One region of the Lysinibacillus sp. FJAT-14222 genome, then DNA from elsewhere that is predicted to be linked to it. Evidence: riboswitches for the same ligand, from Rfam matches in the RefSeq annotation. Region 1 holds a riboswitch; each other region holds the start of a gene.

Region 1 (7,434 bases):
AATTTCAGGATAGCGAGTTATCTTTACCCTTCGTTGCGCATAAATTGGGGATTAGCCCTAATTATTTAAGTACGATCTTTTCAAAGAAGCAAGGCTTGCCATTTAAACGTTACCTACAGCAAGTGCGAATTCAAAATGCCACAAAAATGCTTGTAGAAACGGATTTTGTTATTAGTGAAATTGCCTATTTAAATGGTTTTGATGATCCGAATTATTTTATTAAAATTTTTAAACAGCACATCGGCATTACTCCTAATCGTTATCGTAAAGCTTAAAAAGTAGTAAAGATTTTTCAATTAGCATATTTTATTTTCAATGAGAATAGATAAACAAAGAAATTCACTTTAATTTAAGCATCTATTCCCTACAAGCTATTATTAAATAATTCTCGAAAATGTTTTGAAAAGCTAAATTTGCGGCAAATACTATTCATAAACCCTTCAAATCTAGCATATATTTATAGTCTGTATCTAAATATAGAAATTCTTTAACGATAATTATTATAATTTACTAGAAATTCTAGTTTATATTTGTTATAGTTATTGATGAAGAGTTTGACTCACAATTTTTTCTTCAGGAGGTAAACTAATATGACAAACCAAAATGATCGTAGCCGTCGTTTTACAACAGCAGGTGGCGCTCCAGTAGTAAGCAACCACGATTCAATGTCAGCAGGTCCTCGTGGCCCTCTATTACTTCAGGATGTATGGCTAGTTGAAAAATTAGCAAACTTCAACCGTGAAGTTATTCCTGAACGTCGTATGCACGCCAAAGGTTCAGGTGCATTCGGTACTTTCACTGTAACGCATGATATTACTAAATATACAAAAGCAAAAATCTTCTCAGAGATTGGGAAGAAAACTGAAATGTTTGCACGCTTCTCCACAGTTGCGGGTGAGCGTGGTGCAGCGGACGCTGAGCGCGATATTCGTGGCTTTGCCCTTAAGTTCTATACTGAAGATGGCAACTGGGATTTAGTTGGTAACAACACGCCTGTATTCTTCTTCCGTGATCCATTACACTTCACAGATTTAAACCACGTGGTAAAACGTGACCCACGTACAAATATGAAGAACGCTAATTCAAACTGGGATTTTTGGACTTCATTACCAGAAGCACTTCACCAAGTAACAATTGTTATGTCTGACCGTGGTATTCCGTCTGGTTACCGCAATATGCATGGTTTTGGTTCTCACGCTTATAGTTTTATTAATGCTGAAAACGAGCGCGTATGGGTGAAATTCCACTTCCGTACAGATCAAGGCATTAAAAACTTAACAGGTGCTGAGGCTAATGAGGTAGTCGGTAACGACCGTGAATCTTCACAACGTGATCTATATGAGGCCATTGAAAAAGGCGATTTCCCTAAATGGAAAACGTACATTCAAGTAATGACAGAGGAACAAGCTCGTGAATTACCATATAACCCATTCGACTTAACAAAGGTATGGTATAAAAAAGACTTCCCATTAATTCCTGTGGGCGAATTCGAGTTAAACAAAAACCCGGACAACTACTTTGCTGAAGTTGAGCAAGCAGCATTTGCACCATCTAACATTATTCCTGGTGTTAGCTTCTCACCAGACAAAATGTTACAGGGTCGTATCTTTGCATATGCAGATGCACAACGCTACCGTTTAGGTGTGAACCACTACGCGCTCCCAGTAAACGCACCAAAATGTCCATTCCGTACATTCCACCGCGATGGTGCTATGCGTTTCGATGGCAATCTTGGTTCAACTTTAGGCTATGAACCAAATAGCTATGGTGAATGGGAGCATAATTTAGACTATAAAGAGCCTGAATTACGTATTGACGGTAACGCTGGCATCCACGACTTCCGTGAAGATGACAACAACTACTTCGAGCAGCCGGGTAAATTATTCCGCCTAATGACTGCCGAAGAGCAACAACGCCTATTCGAAAATACGGCTAATGATATGGCATCAGTTGAAGAGTTCATCAAACGTCGTCATATCCTTCACTGTTATTTAGCTGACCCAGCATATGGTGAAGGTGTAGCGAAAGCTATGGGTCTTTCATTAGAGGGTATGGATCTTTCAAACCCATACGAAAAACAAGCAACTAACGTTTAATTTTCCACTTATTCTTATTATTGATATCCAAATCCAACTTTTTCTCCATGTGAAGCGCAACTTCGCATGGAGCTTTTTTTATTTTAATGACAAAATGAGGGCTCATCACCATAATGTGTGGTTGATTTCCGTTCCGACTGGGCGCTTTCCCGGGGCGTCGGGCCACCACTTTTGGTGATGAACCAAAATGAAGCTTGTGTCTAATTTGATAGACACAAGCCCGCTTAATAATTATTGATAAATTTGACTGCCTGCCTTTTTAAATTCCTTTGCCTTTTCCTGCATACCTTGGTGGATCGCTTCAGTCGTATTTAAGTCTTTTTCTTTTGCATAATTACGAATATCCTGTGAGATTCTCATACTACAAAACTTAGGTCCACACATTGAACAAAAGTGCGCAGTTTTCGCCCCTTCTGCAGGCAATGTTTCATCATGATAATCCACTGCACGCTCTGGATCTAGCGATAGGTTGAATTGATCGCGCCAACGGAATTCAAAGCGCGCCTTAGATAGTGCATCGTCACGCTGCTGTGCTCCAGGATGCCCTTTCGCTAAATCTGCCGCGTGTGCAGCAATTTTATACGTAATCACCCCTACACGAACATCCTCACGATTTGGTAAGCCGAGATGCTCTTTAGGCGTCACATAACATAGCATTGCCGTACCAAACCAACCGATCATCGCAGCACCAATAGCCGATGTAATATGGTCATAGCCAGGCGCGATATCTGTTGTTAGCGGCCCTAAAGTATAGAAAGGAGCTTCCTTACACACCTCTAACTGCTTGTCCATATTTTCTTTAATAAGATGCATTGGCACATGCCCTGGTCCTTCTACCATCACCTGTACATCATGCTTCCAGGCAATTTGCGTTAATTCCCCTAGCGTTTCCAGCTCCGCAAACTGAGCCTCATCATTTGCATCTGCAATGGAACCAGGACGTAAACCATCACCTAAAGAGAAGGCAACATCATATGTTTTCATAATTTCACAGATTTCTTCAAAATGTGTATATAAGAAGCTTTCTTGATGGTGATATAAACACCACTGTGCCATAATCGAGCCTCCTCGAGATACTATGCCTGTTACACGATTAGCCGTTAATGGCACATAGCGTAGCAGAACCCCTGCGTGAATCGTGAAGTAATCAACACCTTGCTCGGCCTGCTCAATCAACGTATCACGATACACCTCCCACGTTAAATCCTCTGCCACACCATTTACTTTTTCTAGCGCTTGATAGATTGGCACCGTTCCTACAGGCACCGCGGCATTACGAATAATCCATTCACGTGTCGTATGAATATGCTTACCAGTCGACAAATCCATAATGTTATCAGCACCCCAACGTGTCGCCCATGTCATTTTTTCTACCTCTTCCGCAATAGAGGATGACACTGCTGAATTTCCAATATTAGCGTTAATTTTCACGTGGAAGTTACGTCCAATAATCATTGGCTCGGCCTCAGGGTGATTAATATTAGAGGGCAAAATTGCACGCCCTGCCGCGATCTCTGAGCGCACGAATTCAGGATCCATATTTTCGCGAATCGCTACAAATTCCATCTCTGAAGTAATAATTCCCTTTCGTGCATAGTGAAGCTGTGTTACATTTTTACCTTTCTTCGCACGTAAAGGCTTTCTAGATAAATCCGGAAAAACATTTTCATTCATTCGTGGATCATCAGCTTTGCGGAATCCATTATCTTCTGGCTTGATTGTACGACCTTCGTATTCTTCGACGTCACCTCGTTCTTTGATCCATGCACTACGTAAAGCTGGCAATCCTTTCGTAATATCCACCTTATACTCAGGATCTGTGTACGGGCCACTCGTATCATAAACACGTACTGGCGCATTTTCCTCTTCACCAAAGCTACCTGTCGTCGGACTTAAAGCAATTTCACGCATTGGCACTAAAATATCTGATCGAGATCCTTCTACATACACTTTTTTACTTCCATCAAAACTTGACATAATCGTAATATTCTTATCGCTAACTGTTGTCATAAACTACTTCGCTCCCTTTTCCATTTATACAAGGACCGAATCTAGCTCACCCAAACAAAAAATCAATTTCGCCTTGGCGTAATTGCGTCCGGATTTTGAATTGTGCCCGCACAATTCATTCCTTTTAAAATCCGTGACATCCGCCGGAGGCTTGTCTTCATTCAGCAGGTGTTTGGGCACCCACTGATAAGGAATCTTAACCGCATACATCTCATCACTCGCAAAGATAGGAGTCTTCTGCTGAATGAAGACAAAAAGCCGAATCCAAAGAAAATTTTGGATCCGGCTAAGAATGTAAAGGTATAGTTATTGCAAAAAACAGAGAGTGCAATAATGATTAACTTTCCCACGCTGGTATGAGCCAGATCAGGTCCAAAGGGTCAAGAAACCTCTATGCGTTTCCCTCTCAGCCTGACTCATCAGACTCCCCTAGTTAGTGCTATTAAGTTTGATGCTAGTGTAGCAGATATTGCTAATAGATGGAAGCTTCATTTGAATATTTTCGGCTCATCATCATAAAGTGTGGTTGATTTCCGTTCCGGCTGAGCGCTTTCCTGGGGGCGTCCGATGAGCCGTTTGGGGCAACAGGATGTTGGTCACGAAGGCGTTATCACAGGACGTGATGCTTTTAGCCTTCGTTCCCCTACTTGCTCGCTCCAGGGTCTCATCTGTGACGCTAATCCCCAAGGAGTCGCCCAGCCTCCACTTGGCATACGTTTTAAAAAATATAATCCCTAACTTTTGGTGATTAGCTTATTTTTAAAAATCAGAAGGAAAGCCGCTTACTCCAGATGGCTGTCACTTCTTCCGAATAACATCCAGCCGTTAGGTAAACAACAGTTCCGCTACATAAATTACAATCGTCACTGTAATACAGCTTACAATTGTTGAAAATAAAACCGTTTGTGCAGCGGTTGTCGATTCCACACCATATTCTAATGCCAGACTAGAGCTATTTCGTGATGTCGGAAAAGCACTAGCTATAAAAAGTGATTGTGCCACGACACCATCTAAGCCAAGTACAAAAATGATAAGTAAAGCTACAGCTGGTCCTATAATTAGTCGTGTAAAACAGCTAATGAATACTGTCTTATTGAACATTGATTTAATTTCAAGCTGTGATAGTTGAGCTCCTAATGTTATTAGGGCTACAGCAATAAAGCCATCTGCCACATGGTCTACCGGAATTTTTATAAACTGCGGAATAGTAATATTAAAATAGTTCATTGCCACACCAATTATAAGCGCATGGATAATAGGCATTTTGAGAAAGTCTTTTACAATAGACATGCCCGATTTTGTTGAAGAAATTAAATTGTACAAGCCATATGTATAGGTCGTCATATTTTGAAATATTACGAGAATGACCTGAATCGCTACTCCAATCGGCTGTGTTACGAAAATCATTTGCGCGACCGGAATACCATAGTTGCCTGAATTAATAAGGACAACACTATTTTTAAACACTGCAGCCTCTGTTTTTACTAAACCGAGCCCCTTTGCTATAAAGTGACTAAGCACCATTTGACTTCCTATAAAGAGTAAAATAAATAACGCAACTTCCCCAAGTACAGACAGCTCTATGCTCGTTTCATATAAATTCACAAAAACAGCTGCTGGCATGAAGCAGTATGTAATAAGCTGAGATAGCGCCTTTAAATTAAAGCGAAATTTCTTTTGTAAAACTGCACCAAGTACTAGAAGTATTAAAATAGGAGCTACAATTTGGAAGAAAATCATACCGAGATACGTCATAGCGAGTCCCCCCTTCCTTTCCTATAGTATTGCTGTTTGTAAACTCGGTCAATGTACTTCAGCGTTCACTCATCCTGTCTTTTTCATCATGTTCAAACAATAGCAAAGCGCTCTTGGAAGGATGATTTACCCTTTCAAGTTACGAGTTATTAAAATAATAGAAGAAAAAAGGCCTATTATTGCATTAAATTAATATAGTAAAATAACCCATTTGCGCACTAAACTGAAGAAATGTATGATATATTATCCATTAAATACAATGATTGGGGCGACAAAAATGAAGAATAAAGTATTTTCTACTTTTATGGCTACCGCTATTACAGCAACCTTAATTGTGCCTGTATCAACTGCGAATGCCACTTCTAATGATGTATCTTTAAACCACTCAGTTCAAATCGACGGGCAAGTAGCTGCCGCCAAAACAAAGGGACAAAATGTTACTATTACCAGCATCGCTAATGATAAAGTACGCACATCCAATGGCCAATTTAAAATTAGTAAATCATTGAAGCCCCTCTTAAACACATCCAATAATGCTGCATTGGCGAATGCTGAAGCAACTATTATCGTAAAGAACGGTGAAATTACAAGCATTACATCACTAACACTAACTAAAGGTGGAACAAAAAATAAAGCGTTAGATTTTGATGGCGGCGACGCACAAATTGCTGGAAGCCTAACTGTAAATGCAGATTATGTAAAAGTTCAAAATGTCACTATTGAAGATGAGCTTATTGTAACTAATCGTGTGAAGAAGGCCATTACAATTGATGACGTTGCTATTGGGGATACAATTACTTTTAGACCTTTATTGACTAAAAATAATAATTGGTTAAATGTTTCTCTAAAAGATATTAAATCTCCAAACATTAACTTAAAACGCACTAAAGTAAGTGTGACTTCTGACAAAACTATTTCGAAAGTCGACGTAGTTGGTAAAGTTACTGCATTTGAAGTAACGGCCAATGTTGATAAACTAACTATCGATGTTGAGAAAGATTTCACCCTTTACGGAAAAGGTACAATTGAGCAAGTGGTTGTCAAACATGGGGCAAAGGTGGCATTAAATTCTGGGCATCTAGTTAACAAAGTGCAGGTGGATGATAAAAAAGCCTCTGTGACATTACCTGTTTTGAATAAAACGGAGCTTAGTAATTTAGTAGCTTCACCTCCATACGTTGCAGTATCTGTTAATGGATATGACGTTTCAGCAACTGAGAAATGGACACCGCAGGCTGAACGTACAGCATTCGAATCTGCCGTAAGCAGCGCAAGAGCAGTAGTTAATAATTCTTACGCCTCTCAGGAACAAGTAAACAATGCGATTACACAGTACAAAAATGCATTAAACATTTATCGAGCTGTGCAAAAAAACGGAACAAAATATGTCTATGGTGATAAGTCTTCACTACAATCGATGATCTATTCTGTTCAGTATGTAAAGGTTTCTTTGAACAATGGTAATGATGTAGCTTCTTATGAACCTTGGACGACTCAAAGTGAGAAAGATGCTCTAACCTCTGCCGTTTCATCTGCTCAATATGTTGTAAATAATTACTATGCAACACAGTCT
Region 2 (7,434 bases), on a different contig from region 1:
TTCTCCTGCCTCAAATAATAAGGTAACCCTACCTCGCCAATTGCCACCATTTCATGAGCATGTTGGTGTATCCAATCGAATAAAGCATCTTCCTCCACTTTACTAGGTAAAGCTTGTTCAGGATGAAAGCCAAACGCTGCCTTTACCTTTGTATAGGCTTTCGACAACATCAACGTTTTCTCACACGATTGAAGGTTCATGCTAACGGCAATCACATGTTCAGCTTCCTCTAACAAAGCTGGTATATCGTTTTCCTTATACTGATCTAAATGAATATGTGCATCAATCAACATTCGCCTCATCCTTTTCTTCTTTTAAATACGTGAATAACTGTTGTTTTAATGCCGTAAATGTTGCCGAATGTCTAATTTCTTCTTGTCGCGGCCTTGCAAAAGGTACAATCACTTCCTTTTTAATTGTAGCTGGCCGTTTCGTGAGTACAATGATACGATCAGCTAAAAAGAGAGCTTCCTCAATACTATGTGTAACGAACAATATAGATTTTCGATCTTTCTCCCATATCGATAAAAGCCACGCCTGCATTTCAAGCCTTGTAAACTCATCAAGCGCAGAAAACGGCTCATCTAAACATAGAATGGGCTTATTACTGACAATTGCACGTATAAACGATACTCGCTGTTGCATACCGCCTGACAACTCATTTGGATAGGCATTTTCAAATGAAGCAAGCCCCACTTTGTCTAACCACTCCTTGGCAAGTTTCACATTTGGTTTATGGTGAAGCTCCTCGACAATCGTGACATTTTCTACGATTGTACGCCATGGTAATAAGCATGGCTGCTGAGGCATATAGCCGATCGTTCCTCTTTTTTGCTGGATATCTGTGCCGTTTAATAAGATAGCTCCCTTATCAATAGAAGAAACACCACCAATTAATTGAAAGAGCGTGCTTTTTCCACTTCCTGACGGACCGATGATCGCAACAAATTCCCCGTCCTTTACCTCAAAAGATAAATTACGAATGACCGGAAGGGAATCAAAGGATTTATCAATGTTTTGAATACTTAGCATGTAGCCCTCTCCCCTTCACAACTAGCTTTTCCAATACTCGAATACCGCTAAATAATAGTAAACTTAAAAATATAATGGCAAAAATCGCTACAAACACACGATCTGTTCGAAATGAAGATTGTGCCAATGTCATATAGACACCTATCCCCTTTTTCGCTCCTAGCCATTCAGCAATAACAGCCCCCATAACGCTATAGGTTGCCGCAATCTTAATGCCTGAAAAAATCGCTGGATACGCATAGGGCCATTCAAGCTTCCAAAATGTTTGTGCTTTCGTTGCACCAATCATCTTAAAATAATGCTTCAGCTCAGGTGAGGTTTGACGAAAGCCATCCATTGCCGAAATAACAATGGGGAAAAAGCACACGAGACAAATAATAATAAGCTTTGGCAATAAACCAAACCCAAACCAGATGATTAATAACGGTGCTAGGACGAGCACAGGGACATTCTGTGACATAATGAGAATAGGATAAAATAGCTCCCGAATAAACGTAAAACGATGTAATAACACGGCAACCGTTAGCCCACACAATATCCCAATGGCAAGGCCTAGAAGTGCTAATTGAACAGTTGCTAAAGCATGCGGCACAAACGTGTCATACGATTGAAAGCCCTCCATCAAAATGGCACTTGGCGCGGGCAATAGCCAATGTGGAACGTCTGCAAAGCGGACAATTAGTTCCCATATGAATAAGAGGAAGGCGATAAAAAATATCGTCCTTCCTTGTTTTATTGCTTGCTTCATCACTGATATTTTTCCGTTAAGGTTCCCATTGTAATACCAGTTGGCTGATATAAAATTTTCACTTGCGTAATCACATTAATAGCACCAAGCTCAATCATTTTGTCATTCATTTTTTCAATGATTAGTAGCAAAGTCGATAGTTCACCTTCCATTGTTGTTTCTAGTGGGTGAACTTCATATTTCACCCCTGATGCATCAATAACCGCAATCGCTGCATCGACAAATGGGATCACATCTTCATATTTTTCAGTTTTCGGGATAATTTGTACACTTATTAATGAGTTTGCCATATTACTTTGTCTCCTTTTTTGGTAAAAAGTCATTTGTAAATGCTTGTTCTGCGTTAAATTCGCCCTCTAAAACTTTGTTGCTTTCCATCCATTTCGCGTAGTTTTCCCAAACAGTAAGTTTTTGCTCGCCCCATTGAGGAGCGTCATCTTGATACTTATCTGCTAGCCACTCCTGACCTTTATGCACAAGGTCTTTATCTAAATCAGGTACCGCTTCTAGTAAAATATCAGCTGCCTCACTTGGGTGATTTATCGCATATTCATAGCCCTTTGCTGCAGCAGCGACAAATGCTTTGACTGTCTTAGGATCATCCTTAATCATTTTTTCGTTTGTAGCAAGTACAGGTGTGTAATAATCTAACAGATCACTATAATCTGTTAAATAAAGCATGTTCAGCTTTTCGCCACGAAGTTCTGCTTCAATACCTGTCACTGCATAATAAATCCACGCAAAATCAATATCTTTTTTCATCATTGTGAAGAAATCGATATCGCCTGCATTGACGATATCTAACTTATTAATATCCGCATTTTCTGTTTGCATAAGTGATTGTAGTACTGCTTGTTCAAGCGGTGCACCCCAGCCACCGTATGTTTTACCTTCAAAATCCTTAGGTGACGTAATGCCTTTTGATGCAATGGATGCGAAGCCAGAAGTATTATGTTGAATAATCGCTGCGATCGATACTAAAGGTACATCTTGCACACGTGCCTGTGTAATCCCTTCCTGATAGCTTACACCAAACTGAGCCTTACCAGACGCCACAAGCTGATCTGCACCTGCTTCACCAGGTAATAAAATATCAACATCTAAGCCCTGTTCCTTAAAGTAGCCAAGTTTTTTCGCTACATATAAACCTGTGTGATTTGTGTTCGGTGTCCAGTCAAGAACTACCGAGACTTTTGTTAATTCCTTAGTATCCTTTTTATCCTCCTTTTCACTACAGCCCACTAATGTTAAAAGCGCAGCCAACAGGATCAATAACCATTTTTTCATGCTGAATCCTCCCAGTAAGTAATTTGAAAGTGTTCATGAATGAATGTGTAACCAGAAGAAAGCGTATTCACGGTATGTCTGCACCTAAGCTTTGTGCATACAACAATTCTTGTAACATAAAAAACGCCTAGGAATTCCTCCCAGACGTTTTACAATCAGTATCAAAAATTTTCTTTTTTTGAATAGATGTTCCCTACGCTGGTACGAGCCAAATCAGGTTCAAAGGGTCAGCGTCTATCGGACACAATCTCAGCTGGCAACTACCAGCCCCCCTACATTCTTTCCATATGAACTTTTCGTGATTATTATACCCATATCTATCTGTAAATGACAAGGGTCTCTTTCATGTTAAAGCATTATATTGTCATGTCATTTCAGAAAGCAATGTCAGACATAGCCCTTATCCCAAAATAAACTTTATAATTAAGTGTATACATTTGTGATCACTCATTCGTTGTATAAGAGTAAGGAGGATCAGCAATGAAAAAAGAAAATGAACTAACCTCCTATCTAATCCATTTAGGAGAGGAAGTGTTCAATCTATTACTAGCGAAAGGAGCCAAAAAAGAGGATGCGGAAGATATAATTCAAACCACCTATTATAAAATTTATACGTTGTTAGATAGCCTCACAGAAAGCAATATACGCCCATGGTTTTTTAGAGTTTCACTTAATCAATATATTGACTTGAAAAGGAAAAAGGAGCAGAAAAACATTTACATCACTGAGGAAATATATTCAAAGCTCCAACACACCGATTATCATTTTGAGACATTGCTAAATAAGGATGAAATTTTCTATTTGTTAAAAGACATTAAAAAAGAATATAAAGAAATATTCTTTTTAAAGTATTACTATGATTTTTCATATGAAGAAATTGCTACTTTGTTGGATATTCAAGTAGATAGCGTCAAGCAAAAATTATATCGTGCACGTAAATTTATTCACTCAAAAATAGGAGGTAAACATGAATGGAAACTTCGTTAAATAACGCTTTAAAAAAGGCTAAACGAAAACAACTACTAAAAATTATCATCACTTCAATTATTGTAATATTAATTCTCTTACCCGTCTTTTATAAAACTGGTTCCTACTTTGCAACGGAAAGTTCTAAAAGACTTAAAGAACATCTTTTTTTACATAATGACATTGCAGAACCTAATATTCAAGTCGACTCTCAAGTAACGGTAAGTAATTCATCAATGTTTGGTGGAAACATTATCACAAACCGTTCTAAGAATATTAACGGTTATGTAGTTCAATGGAGCACACTTACAAGTTCATTTGGATGGTTTCGAGGCAAAATTGACAAGAACGAGTTAACACCAGGATTTTATTGGTCTGATACAGAGTTCTATGAGTACGATAAACAGACAAAGACTAAATTTGCGACATTTTATCACCCATCCATAAAAAAATACCATGACGGTGTACAAAACGAACTAGGTGAAATTTCGCAAATGGAGAATCACGTTGCAGAAGTTGCCGTATCTTTTAACAAACCTTATACATTAAAAGAAATACAAGGGAAGATTCCTAGCAATCTAAACATTGTATGGTTGTATATGGCATCACCAATTATGGATGAAAGTAAAGGACCTGCTGGTGTAGAGGTTTATGGATTTGATCCATCCGATTCACCGAGAGAGACCTACGAAGGCTTTATTGATTCACTTAAAGCATATGATGCAAATGAAAATAACGAAACAATCCAGGAGTTTTTAAATTCAAATAAAAATAAACAGTTTGATGAAGTGGAAATTTTAGGGGTAATGCTCACTGGCAAAACAACTAATTTTAAAGCCTTAGAGAATCAAGATTTTATCCGTGGTGCTTCAGTAGGCGCAACTGCACAAATCGTTCCTTATATTAAACCTGAAAAATAGCGTAATGAGAAGTCAAAACCTTAAAAAGCGCGAGAAATCAATTTTAAAATGTTGATTTCTCGCGCTTTTCTGATGTAAAAATTTTTTTGATTTGAAAATATACTTACGTCCCAGCCACTTTCTTTTCTTTAACAACTAGAAGAATATCAATCGTTTTTTTCGTTGCAGTATACCCCACTGATTCTAATATCCTTTTCTACGTAGATTGAAAGCAACAAAATTAACAATGATACATAAAAAAGCCCAGCTCTCAAAAAGAGCATGGGCTAGAAAATTATTTTTATTTTTCTTCTTTTTTGGCCGTTAATACATGTGAAATAGCACCGTCTGTCGCGATATCCACTTTAAAGGAGCCGTTTGAATGGCGATCTGCTCGAGTCAATGCTTGGACATCAATAATCTCTTGCACACCTTTTTCTGTTTCGATGATCAGCTGTTCGTCATTAGTAGCCTTGACTACATCCACGATACGATGTGGATTCGCTTTTAACTCTGTTAACACTTTTAAGCCGCGTTTCGCACGACTAGTTAACTCTACCTCGGCTACATTCATTTTCTTCACAGCGCCACGCTGTGTCACAATCACAACATATTCAGTATCACTAGGCTGTAAGACATTGACACCGACTAAGGCTTCTCCTTCTTTCAGTGTAATCCCTTTGACGCCGCCTGTTTTTACGCCTGTTACTGGTAATTCCTCCATTGGGAAGCGGATTGCATAGGCTGTATCTGTCGTTAATAATAATTCGGCTTCGTCTGTCACGAAATCCGCAAATATCATTTCATCGCCTGACTTGACATTCATCGTTTTAATTGGCTTCGAATAACGTGTTACGGCATAATCTGCTAGAGATGAGCGTTTAATTTGGCCATCTTTTGTAGCCGTTAAGATATACGTATTCGCCTGTTCGAATGTCTCAAAACCGTACACAGCAATAATAGATTCATCTTCTCCAGTCGGCACAATACTTGAAATATGCTGACCAAGATCCTTCCAACGAATATCTGGTAGCTCATGGACAGGCTGATAAATATAATTGCCTCGATTAGTGAATAGCAGTAGATGATGCTGCGTATTTAAGTTTGCTTCATACAATAAATAATCGGAATCCTTCATCGCAAAATCCTGACCATTCGAGGCTGCATGCGAACGTGTAGATGTACGCTTAATATAGCCATCCTTTGTGACAGTCACTACGACTTCTTCACTTGGGACAAGGACATCTAATGTAATTTTGATTTCTTCAATTTCTTGTTCAATTTTCGAACGACGTGGTTCTGTAAAGCGCTTTTTAATGTCGAGCAATTCTTGTTTAATGACACGTACAAGTTTTGCTTCACTATTAAGAATACCTTCAAGCTTGGCAATGAGTTTATTTAATTCGTCCTGTTCATTGCGAAGCTCCGTTATATCTGTATTTGTTAAACGGTATAATTGCAGGCTAACAATTGCCTCTGATTGCACTTCTGTAAAGTCAAACTTAACCTGTAAATTCGTTTTCGCATCTCGTTTATCATTTGAAGAACGAATCGTTGCAATAACTTCATCTAAAATGGACAGCGCCTTAATCAAGCCTTCAACAATATGCGAACGATCTTTAGCCTTTTGCAAATCATAGATGGAGCGGTTCGTCACAACTTCCTTTTGATGGGCAATATAAGAATCCAGTAATAACGGTAATGTCATCATTGTCGGACGACGATTATAGATCGCAATCATATTAAAATTATAAGCTACTTGTAAATCAGTTGTTTTGAACAAGTAATATAAAATACCTTGCCCAGGAACATCTTTTTTCAACTCAATAACAACACGTAAGCCTGTACGATCCGATTCATCACGAATTTCCGCAATTCCTTCAAGTCGTTTATCCACACGCTGCTCATCAATTTTCTTTACTAGATTTGCTTTATTAACATCATACGGCAATTCCGTAATAACGATTTGCTCTTTTCCACCTTTAATTGGCTCAATGACTGCTTGAGCACGGACAATGATTTTGCCTCGTCCTGTCTCATACGCTTTTTTAATGCCATCGACACCTTGAATAATACCACCAGTTGGGAAATCAGGTCCTTTAATAACGGTCATTAATTCATCAACAGTGGTATTTGGGTTATCTAAGCGCATAAGAACACCGTCTAGCACCTCATCTAGTGCGTGAGGAGGGATGTCTGTGGCATAACCAGCTGAAATACCTGTAGAGCCGTTTACTAGTAAATTTGGGAAACGAGCAGGTAAAACAGTTGGCTCCATATCCTGATCATCAAAGTTTGGCACAAATTCTACGGTTTCCTTACCAATATCTCGTAGCATCTCCGCTGCAATCGCAGAAAGTCTTGCCTCTGTATAACGCATCGCTGCCGGTGGGTCACCATCAACAGAGCCATTATTACCATGCATTTCAATGAGCATATGGCGCGCCTTCCAATCCTGACTCATGCGGACCATTGCTTCATATACCGAGCTATCACCATGCG
Region 3 (7,434 bases), on a different contig from region 1:
TAATCTTTTGTTAAAAACATATGCCTTTATCGGGATTTTTGGCTTATACGGTCCATTAAATGCATTTATCGAAGTATTTGGCTTTGATCCACAGCAGATGCTATTCACTGACATTAGCTTTGTATTCGTATCCGTTTATATTTTTATTCCATTTATGATTTTACCGATTTTCAACTCATTGGATCGTTTAAATCCGACTCTTGTTTACGCAGCACGTGATTTAGGGGCATCTGCCCTTACTACATTCCGTCGCGTTGTGTTGCCACTAACAATGGACGGTGTTAAATCAGGTATTCAAGTTGTATTTATCCCTGCTTTATCACTCTTCATGATTACTCGTTTAATTGCAGGAAACCGTGTTATTACACTTGGTACAGCTATTGAACAACAATTCCTTGTGACCCAAAACTGGGGAATGGGTTCAACAATTGCTGTTTTCTTAATTTTATTCATGGTTATCATTATGTTAATTACGGGGCAAAAGGATAAAGGAGGTCGCGTACGATGAAAAAACTATCTGCGTCAGCAAGAGTGTATTTAGCGATTGTTTTTATCGTCTTATATGCACCTATCTTCTATTTAATCTTTTATTCGTTCAATAGTGGTGGCTCGATGAATAATTTTGAGTCCTTTACGTTAGAACATTATATAGCCGTGTTTGAGGATTCACGTTTACTCGTTATTTTAATTAATACAGTCATCGTGGCATTGCTTTCTGCATTGATTTCTACAGTCATCGGGACACTAGGTGCCATTGGCATTGTCACTGTTAAAAATTCAAAAATGCGCAACACTCTACTTTCTTTAAACAATGTGTTAATTGTTAGCCCGGACGTCATTATTGGTGCAAGCTTTTTAATTTTATTCACAATGATTGGTATTAAATTAGGCTTTGCTTCTGTGTTACTAGCACATGTAGCGTTCAGTGTCCCAATCGTTGTACTGATGGTCTTACCGAAACTGTTAGAAATGAATAAATCATTAATCGACGCTGCATTAGATTTAGGTGCAACGAAAAAAGATGTGATGATGCGTGTTATTTTACCGTATATTCAACCTGGTATTTTTGCAGGGTTCTTCCTTGCCTTAACGTACTCTTTAGATGATTTTGCGGTGACGTTTTTCGTGACAGGTAACGGCTTTAGTACATTATCTGTTGAAATTTACTCTATGGCACGTGCCGGTATTTCCTTAACGGTTAACGCTATTTCTGGTTTAGTATTCTTTGTAACGGTTATCGTCGTAGTTGGCTATTACTTCATTACAAGCCGCGCTAGTAAAAGAACGGGGGGAACTCAATGAAGCAATTAATTCAAGCAACAATCGCCATCCTTGTCGTTTCCGCCCTTTTGTTCTATGCTGCTGACGCCCTAAGTGCCGGCGGTGGGAAAAGTGGGAAAGATACGTTAACAATCTTTAACTGGGGAGAATATATTGACCCAGATTTGCTAAAGCAATTTGAAAAAGAAACAGGTATTCATGTTATTTATGAGACGTTTGATTCAAATGAAGCAATGATGACAAAAATTCAACAAGGTGGTACGGCTTATGATATTGCAGTACCTTCTGAATATATGATTGAAAAAATGAAGGAAGAAAACTTACTTATTCCTTTAGATAAAACGAAAATCCCTAATTTAAAAAATATCGATCCTTACTTTTTAGATTTACCATTTGATGAGGACAATAAATATTCTGTTCCATATTTCTGGGGAACAGTCGGCATTGTCTATAATCCAAAGCTCGTTGGTAATTTAGATTTTTCTTCTTGGGATGACTTATGGGACCCTTCGTTAAATCGAAAAGTCTTTTTAGTAGACGGTGCACGTGAAGTGATCGGTATGGGCTTAAACAGTCTTGGCTATTCTCTCAACTCTTTAAATGGCCATGAGCTACGTGAAGCTACTGATAAACTGATAACATTGGCGCCAAATGTTAAAGCCATTATCGGAGATGAAATTACACCGCTGATGATTAATAATGAGGCAGCTGTTGCCCTTACTTGGTCTGGTCAAGCAGCAGATATGATGTCCGAAAACGAAGACCTAGACTTCGCTGTACCAGAAGAAGGCTCGAATTTATGGTTTGATAATATGGTCATTCCAAAAACTTCAAAAAATATAGATGGAGCACATGCCTTCATTAATTTTATGCTTAAAGCTGAATCCGGTGCTCAAAATGCCGATTATGTAGGCTACTCTACTCCTAATATTGAAGCGATGAAGTTAATGGATAAAGAAGTTGTATCAGATGAACGCTACTATCCTACTGAAGAACAACGCGACACATTAGAGGTATATAAAAATTTAGGCCCAGATTATTTAGGCAAATACAATGAGCTGTTTTTAGAATTTAAAATGAGTATACGATAACCTATTTAAAGCTGTTCTTACGTTACTAACGTTGAGAACAGCTTTTTTCGTTTAGCGCTGGAGGTAAACTTCTAGAGGAAAACTGGGGGCAGTATTTGTTTAACAAAAAGAATCCCCACAACTTTACTAGCAATTTCTCTTATTTCAGACTTCTAGTCAATAGCAAACGTACAAGCCTTGTGGTAGACTGTAGTATATTTGATTAAAAAGGGGGTATTCGATGACCCAGCAGAAGTCTAATAAGGCGGCTTTGTATATTTTAATGTTTAATATGTTTATCGCAATGGGGAGTATTGGAATTATTATTCCTGTCATGCCTGAATATTTAAAACTATTTGGTGCTGCAGGACAAATTCTTGGCATGTTGATTGCAACGTTCGCCTTGGCACAATTCGTTTTTTCTCCAATTGCTGGGAATCTTTCGGATCAATACGGTCGAAAAAATCTCATTATTTTCGGTCTTATAGTGACAGGACTTGCACAAATTGGTTTTGGGCTTTCTACAGATGTGTGGATGCTCTTCTTGGCACGCTTTTTAGGTGGCCTTGGATCTGCATTTGTGGCACCTCCTATAATGGCTTTTGTGGCAGACGTCACGACTTATGAGGAACGAGGTAAAGGAATGGGTATGCTAGGGGCAGCAATGTCCTTTGGTTTTATGATTGGACCAGGCATCGGTGGATTCCTCTCAAAAGTTAGCTTGCATTTTCCATTTTATACTGCTGGATGTGCAGCTATCTTAGCAGCTATTTTATCGTTCTTTTTATTACCTGCTACAAAACCAAACACAGCGAAAAAAGCGCAGAAGCAAGATAATCTTGCAAAGCAAATGGTCCGTTCAGTCCGAATGCCTTATTTTGTCATGCTAATTATCATGCTTGTTTTCTCATTCGGAATCGCTAACTTCCAAACAACATTATCATTATTTGTTACAGACAAGTTTAATTACACACCTACAGATATCGCTATTATATTAGTTGTAGGTGGCGCTTTTGGTGTTATTGTACAAATATTTGTTATTACACCGCTGTTTAATCGATTCGGCGAAATGAAAGTAGTGTTAGTCAATTTATTTATTGCATCCGTTTCGATTTTCTTAATATTATTCGCATCTGGCTTTGCACTTATTTTAATTGTAGCGACAATCTTCTCTACAGCTACGACATTGATTCGTCCAGCTGTCAACACACTGATTTCAAAGCTTGCTGAAAATGAACAAGGCTTTGCAGCTGGTCTCAACAATGCATATATGAGTCTTGGTAATATGATTGGTCCAGCTTTAGCAGGTTTATTATTCGATTGGAATATGAACAGTCCTTATATTTTCGGGTCTATTATTTTAATGGCTTGCTTCTTCCTTGCCCTTATTTGGACAATGAAAAAAGCACCGCATCTAATGCATCCTGATACAAATTAGTCTGAAAAGTTATTGACTATTTTTAGTAGTATACTACATTATTATGTAAAAATTAAATTCTATTATTACCACTAGGGGAGTCTTTAAAAGGCCGAGACGTATATGATCATATACGGACCCTTTGAACCTGATCTAGTTCACACTAGCGGAGGGAAGTGGCGACACTTGCTTTTTAAATATGTAAATGCAAGGCCGCTTCCTATTGTTTTTAGGAAGCGGCTTTTTTTGTCTGGTTTATCAACGATTCACTAAATACTAAAAAGGAGTGGAAATTATGTCAATTCGAAAATTAACAATCATGGCCTTATTAGTAGCAATTGCCGTAGCAGGTTCTACCTTCGTATCTATACCAACGGGAATTGCACGTGCCTACCCTGTACAGCATGCCATTAATGTTATTGGCGCTATTATTCTTGGACCAGTGCCTACTGTTATGGTCGCCTTTGTCACAGCTATTATTCGTATTTTAACAGGCACAGGCTCATTATTAGCTATACCCGGCAGTGTCATTGGTGCTCTATGTGCAGCTCTTGCCTATAAATACAGCGGCAAACAATGGCTCGCAGGTATCGGTGAAATGTTTGGAACAGGTATTATTGCCTCACTCATTGCAGTACCTTACGCACATTTAGTAATGGGGACATCCGTTGCTGCTTTATTTTTCATGCCAGCCTTTTTAACCTCAAGTACCATTGGTGCTATCCTGGGCATTGTCATTGCTAGCAATTTGCGCAAGACTATGTTTGTAACTAATCTTAACACTCTACTTAAATAATGATTTACGGCAATATAAAAACGTTACTTCTTAATGGCAATTAATTAAGAAAGTAACGTTTTTTGTCCAACCAAAATCATTCATACTTCAATGGTAATCCCATTTCATGAGCAATTAATAAAAAATCTTTTTTACTTATTTCAAAATGACCAAATCTGAATTTATAGCCATATTTCGATGTATCTTCTACAAATTCTAAATAATCTAAGATCCTTTTTATTGGTACAGACTTTGCCTCTTTATAAAAGTCTATATCTCTTCTAAAAGGAATAAAATTTTCTGCCATTTGGAACTCGTAAATTCGCTCGTCTTTTACCCTTCCAATTGCGGTAAACTCTCTTACAGGCTCATTACCATCTAGACTTTTTTTAGGAGAATAATAAATGATCCAATCTCCTTTTTGCATTCGTTTCAAAGGTCTCTCTTTGCCATGGCATAACTGGCCGAATCCTCCCTCAACCCCTTTTTGCACATGATTGAGAGATACCACGCCAATCCAATATTTCGTGTCTCTTTCAGTCATAGGAAGAGCTCTCCTTTTATTTTGGGATCATCGTAAACGACTTTATTTTTTCATTTTCAAGAATTAGCCTTTCTTCCAAAATCACTGGATTTGGCAAACCATCCCAAGTAGTCGAAACGATAGCACTACATTTTATATCATCGCCTTCAATATTTTGAATAGTTAATTTAAACCCTTTCGGCATAGGTGACGTGTAAAAATTCTGTATTTCTTTTCTTCCTTTAAAAACTTCACCTTTAAAATTTTTCAATTCCCCATGATCTGCATACATATCAGATAAATCTTGACCCTCTTCTTGTGCTCTTTTTAAATACTCCTTCATAACCTCTACTGCTTTCATCTGTCATCACTCTTTCATTTTTATTGATAAGGTTATCAATTATGCCTCGGCATAATTGCGTCCGGATTCGGCTTTGTGCTTAGGCCTGCATGAGGGCCGACACGATGTTGGTCATTTCGGTAATGCCACAGGACGTGGCGTTTTTACCGATGCAGGTCAGTTAGCTGTTATCGCATGGATGCGATGATTTTAGGCTAACATCCTATGTGAACTCATTTCCAAATCCGCGACATCCGCCGGAGGCTTTAGGCCAACACGAAGTTGGTCACTCAGTCGTTGCCACAGGACGTGGCGTTCTTAGACTGAGTTCCTCTATTTCAGCAGGTTGCTGAAAGAAGTTAAACCCTATGCACGATTTTCATATACTTTTGTCAATATGCCTTTCAATTGTTCTTTTTCTTCCAATGTAAGTACGTTTAAAACATCATTCTCAGAAATCGAAAGGGTCTTCCATAATTCTTCTGCCATACTTTCACCTTGTTCTGTAAGGCATATTAAATTCTCTCTTCTATTTTCTTGATTTTTCTCCCTATAAACATAATTTCTTTCTTCTAGACCATCGATAAAAAAGCGAACACTATTTTTATCCAACTTTAATATCTGCCCTATTTGAATTTGGCTAAGTTTTTTTTACTGCCATCATGATCCCGACTTCTCTGGATTTCATTTGAAATTTTTCGCTAATATATTTCTCGAGATTATCCTCTAGAGCCTCTGCTAGCTTAAAACTTAGAAAACCAAATGAATTCATTATATTGGTCATGTCAGATCCTCCAAATCCATAGTACTTTAAAATGATAGTAATATTTTATTACTATAATCCATTATTGCATTTGTGTATATTATTTACAAGGAAAATTTCACTATCACAAAAAAATTCTCTAATTTCATAAAAGTAGCAATCTAAAATTAGCTCATCAACATAACGTGGGGTTGATTTCCGTTCCGACTGGGAGCGTTCGATGAGCCGCTTCGCTTCGCTCCAGGGTCTCGGGCCAACAAATGTTTTTTATCCGAAAGCGCAGTGCTAACGTAGCGGCAGCAATGTGCGTTTTTTTCTGTGCGAAAGCGTAGCGACAGCAACAACACGATGTTGGTCACGAAGGCGTTATCACAGGACGTGATGCTTTTAGCCTTCGTTCCTCTATTGCTAATCCCCAAGGAGTCGACCAATCGGAACGAAGATCAACTAATTATTCATGATAGAAGCTTTAACAAATATCATTCCCAACTCTCAATGATAGCCCGCCAAATAGAATGACAAAAAACGATGGCTCATTGCTATAAAGCATGCACCATCGTTTTTTGTTAGGGTCGTTTTTTCATGCCCTTTAATAGCTGGGCAACATTTGTGTCCTCTGCCTGTTTTGGTTTTTCCTCTACAAGCTGTTCTTGTTTCTTCGGCCTTGTTAGGAAGCCCCAACCAAAGCGTCGAATAGTAATATCCATGAAGAATAGTAGCATACCTGCTAATAGGAGCCATGTTGCAATATTTTGGCGTTCCGCACCTTTTTTAGTAAATTCACGGAACACTTCATTCGGCTCTTTCAAAACGGAACCGCCTGTCTGCTTCGTTAGTTCTTCCACTAGTTTTTCATTGACTGGGCGTAATTCATATTCAGCACTATAAGGTACACTTAAGCCTGCTTGGTAAATAGCCTGTTCTTCATCGGCAATGCGGAAGAAGATTAGTCCCGGCTCTGCTTGTACGACTGCTCGCACTTGTGACGCTGACATTGTTTCAAGCTGTGTTTCAAGTTCTTCACCGGCTTCATTAACAGCAACAATATCTAAAAACGCCGCTTCATTTGTTGGATCAGTGATGACAAATGAGCCGTCTGACTCTAGACGTACATCATAGGCAACATCGTTATAGCTTGGTAGCATTTGTGAAATAAGCGTTTGCCAAAATGTGCCCCATTCTTGCCATCTTGCCCAGTCCCCTGCCCATTTTCCTGTCGAATCAGAAGTAAAGGCGAATGTCTTGCCAAGACCATATTGCCACTG

What was found. A riboswitch is a leader RNA that binds a small molecule or an ion and turns the genes downstream of it on or off. The one in region 1 is predicted to bind thiamine pyrophosphate.
Region 2: linked by a shared signal. The riboswitch ahead of AN161_RS05940 (ABC transporter substrate-binding protein) and the one ahead of thiC (phosphomethylpyrimidine synthase ThiC) in region 1 are both predicted to bind thiamine pyrophosphate.
Region 3: linked by a shared signal. The riboswitch ahead of thiW (energy coupling factor transporter S component ThiW) and the one ahead of thiC (phosphomethylpyrimidine synthase ThiC) in region 1 are both predicted to bind thiamine pyrophosphate.

What each region holds. Positions count from the first base shown of each region.
Region 1 is NZ_LIYL01000003.1:19,460-26,893, forward strand. Features, by position in the region: gene AN161_RS01490 (helix-turn-helix domain-containing protein) at 1-275, shown strand, start outside; gene AN161_RS01495 (catalase) at 591-2,096, shown strand; gene thiC (phosphomethylpyrimidine synthase ThiC) at 2,328-4,106, opposite strand; TPP riboswitch at 4,433-4,547, opposite strand; gene AN161_RS01505 (AEC family transporter) at 4,932-5,861, opposite strand; gene AN161_RS01510 (FIVAR domain-containing protein) at 6,139-7,434, shown strand, end outside.
Region 2 is NZ_LIYL01000012.1:14,729-22,162, reverse strand. Features, by position in the region: gene AN161_RS05960 (TatD family hydrolase) at 1-293, opposite strand, end outside; gene AN161_RS05955 (ABC transporter ATP-binding protein) at 283-1,032, opposite strand; gene AN161_RS05950 (ABC transporter permease) at 1,010-1,780, opposite strand; gene AN161_RS05945 (thiamine-binding protein) at 1,780-2,070, opposite strand; gene AN161_RS05940 (ABC transporter substrate-binding protein) at 2,072-3,067, opposite strand; TPP riboswitch at 3,241-3,351, opposite strand; gene AN161_RS05935 (RNA polymerase sigma factor) at 3,548-4,054, shown strand; gene AN161_RS05930 (sigma factor regulator N-terminal domain-containing protein) at 4,039-4,953, shown strand; gene parC (DNA topoisomerase IV subunit A) at 5,234-7,434, opposite strand, start outside.
Region 3 is NZ_LIYL01000024.1:135,351-142,784, forward strand. Features, by position in the region: gene AN161_RS12720 (ABC transporter permease) at 1-508, shown strand, start outside; gene AN161_RS12725 (ABC transporter permease) at 505-1,302, shown strand; gene AN161_RS12730 (ABC transporter substrate-binding protein) at 1,299-2,372, shown strand; gene AN161_RS12735 (MFS transporter) at 2,593-3,789, shown strand; TPP riboswitch at 3,853-3,960, shown strand; gene thiW (energy coupling factor transporter S component ThiW) at 4,064-4,564, shown strand; gene AN161_RS12745 (EVE domain-containing protein) at 4,641-5,087, opposite strand; gene AN161_RS12750 (hypothetical protein) at 5,104-5,427, opposite strand; gene AN161_RS12755 (hypothetical protein) at 5,773-6,018, opposite strand; gene AN161_RS29650 (hypothetical protein) at 6,047-6,190, opposite strand; gene AN161_RS12760 (VWA domain-containing protein) at 6,736-7,434, opposite strand, start outside.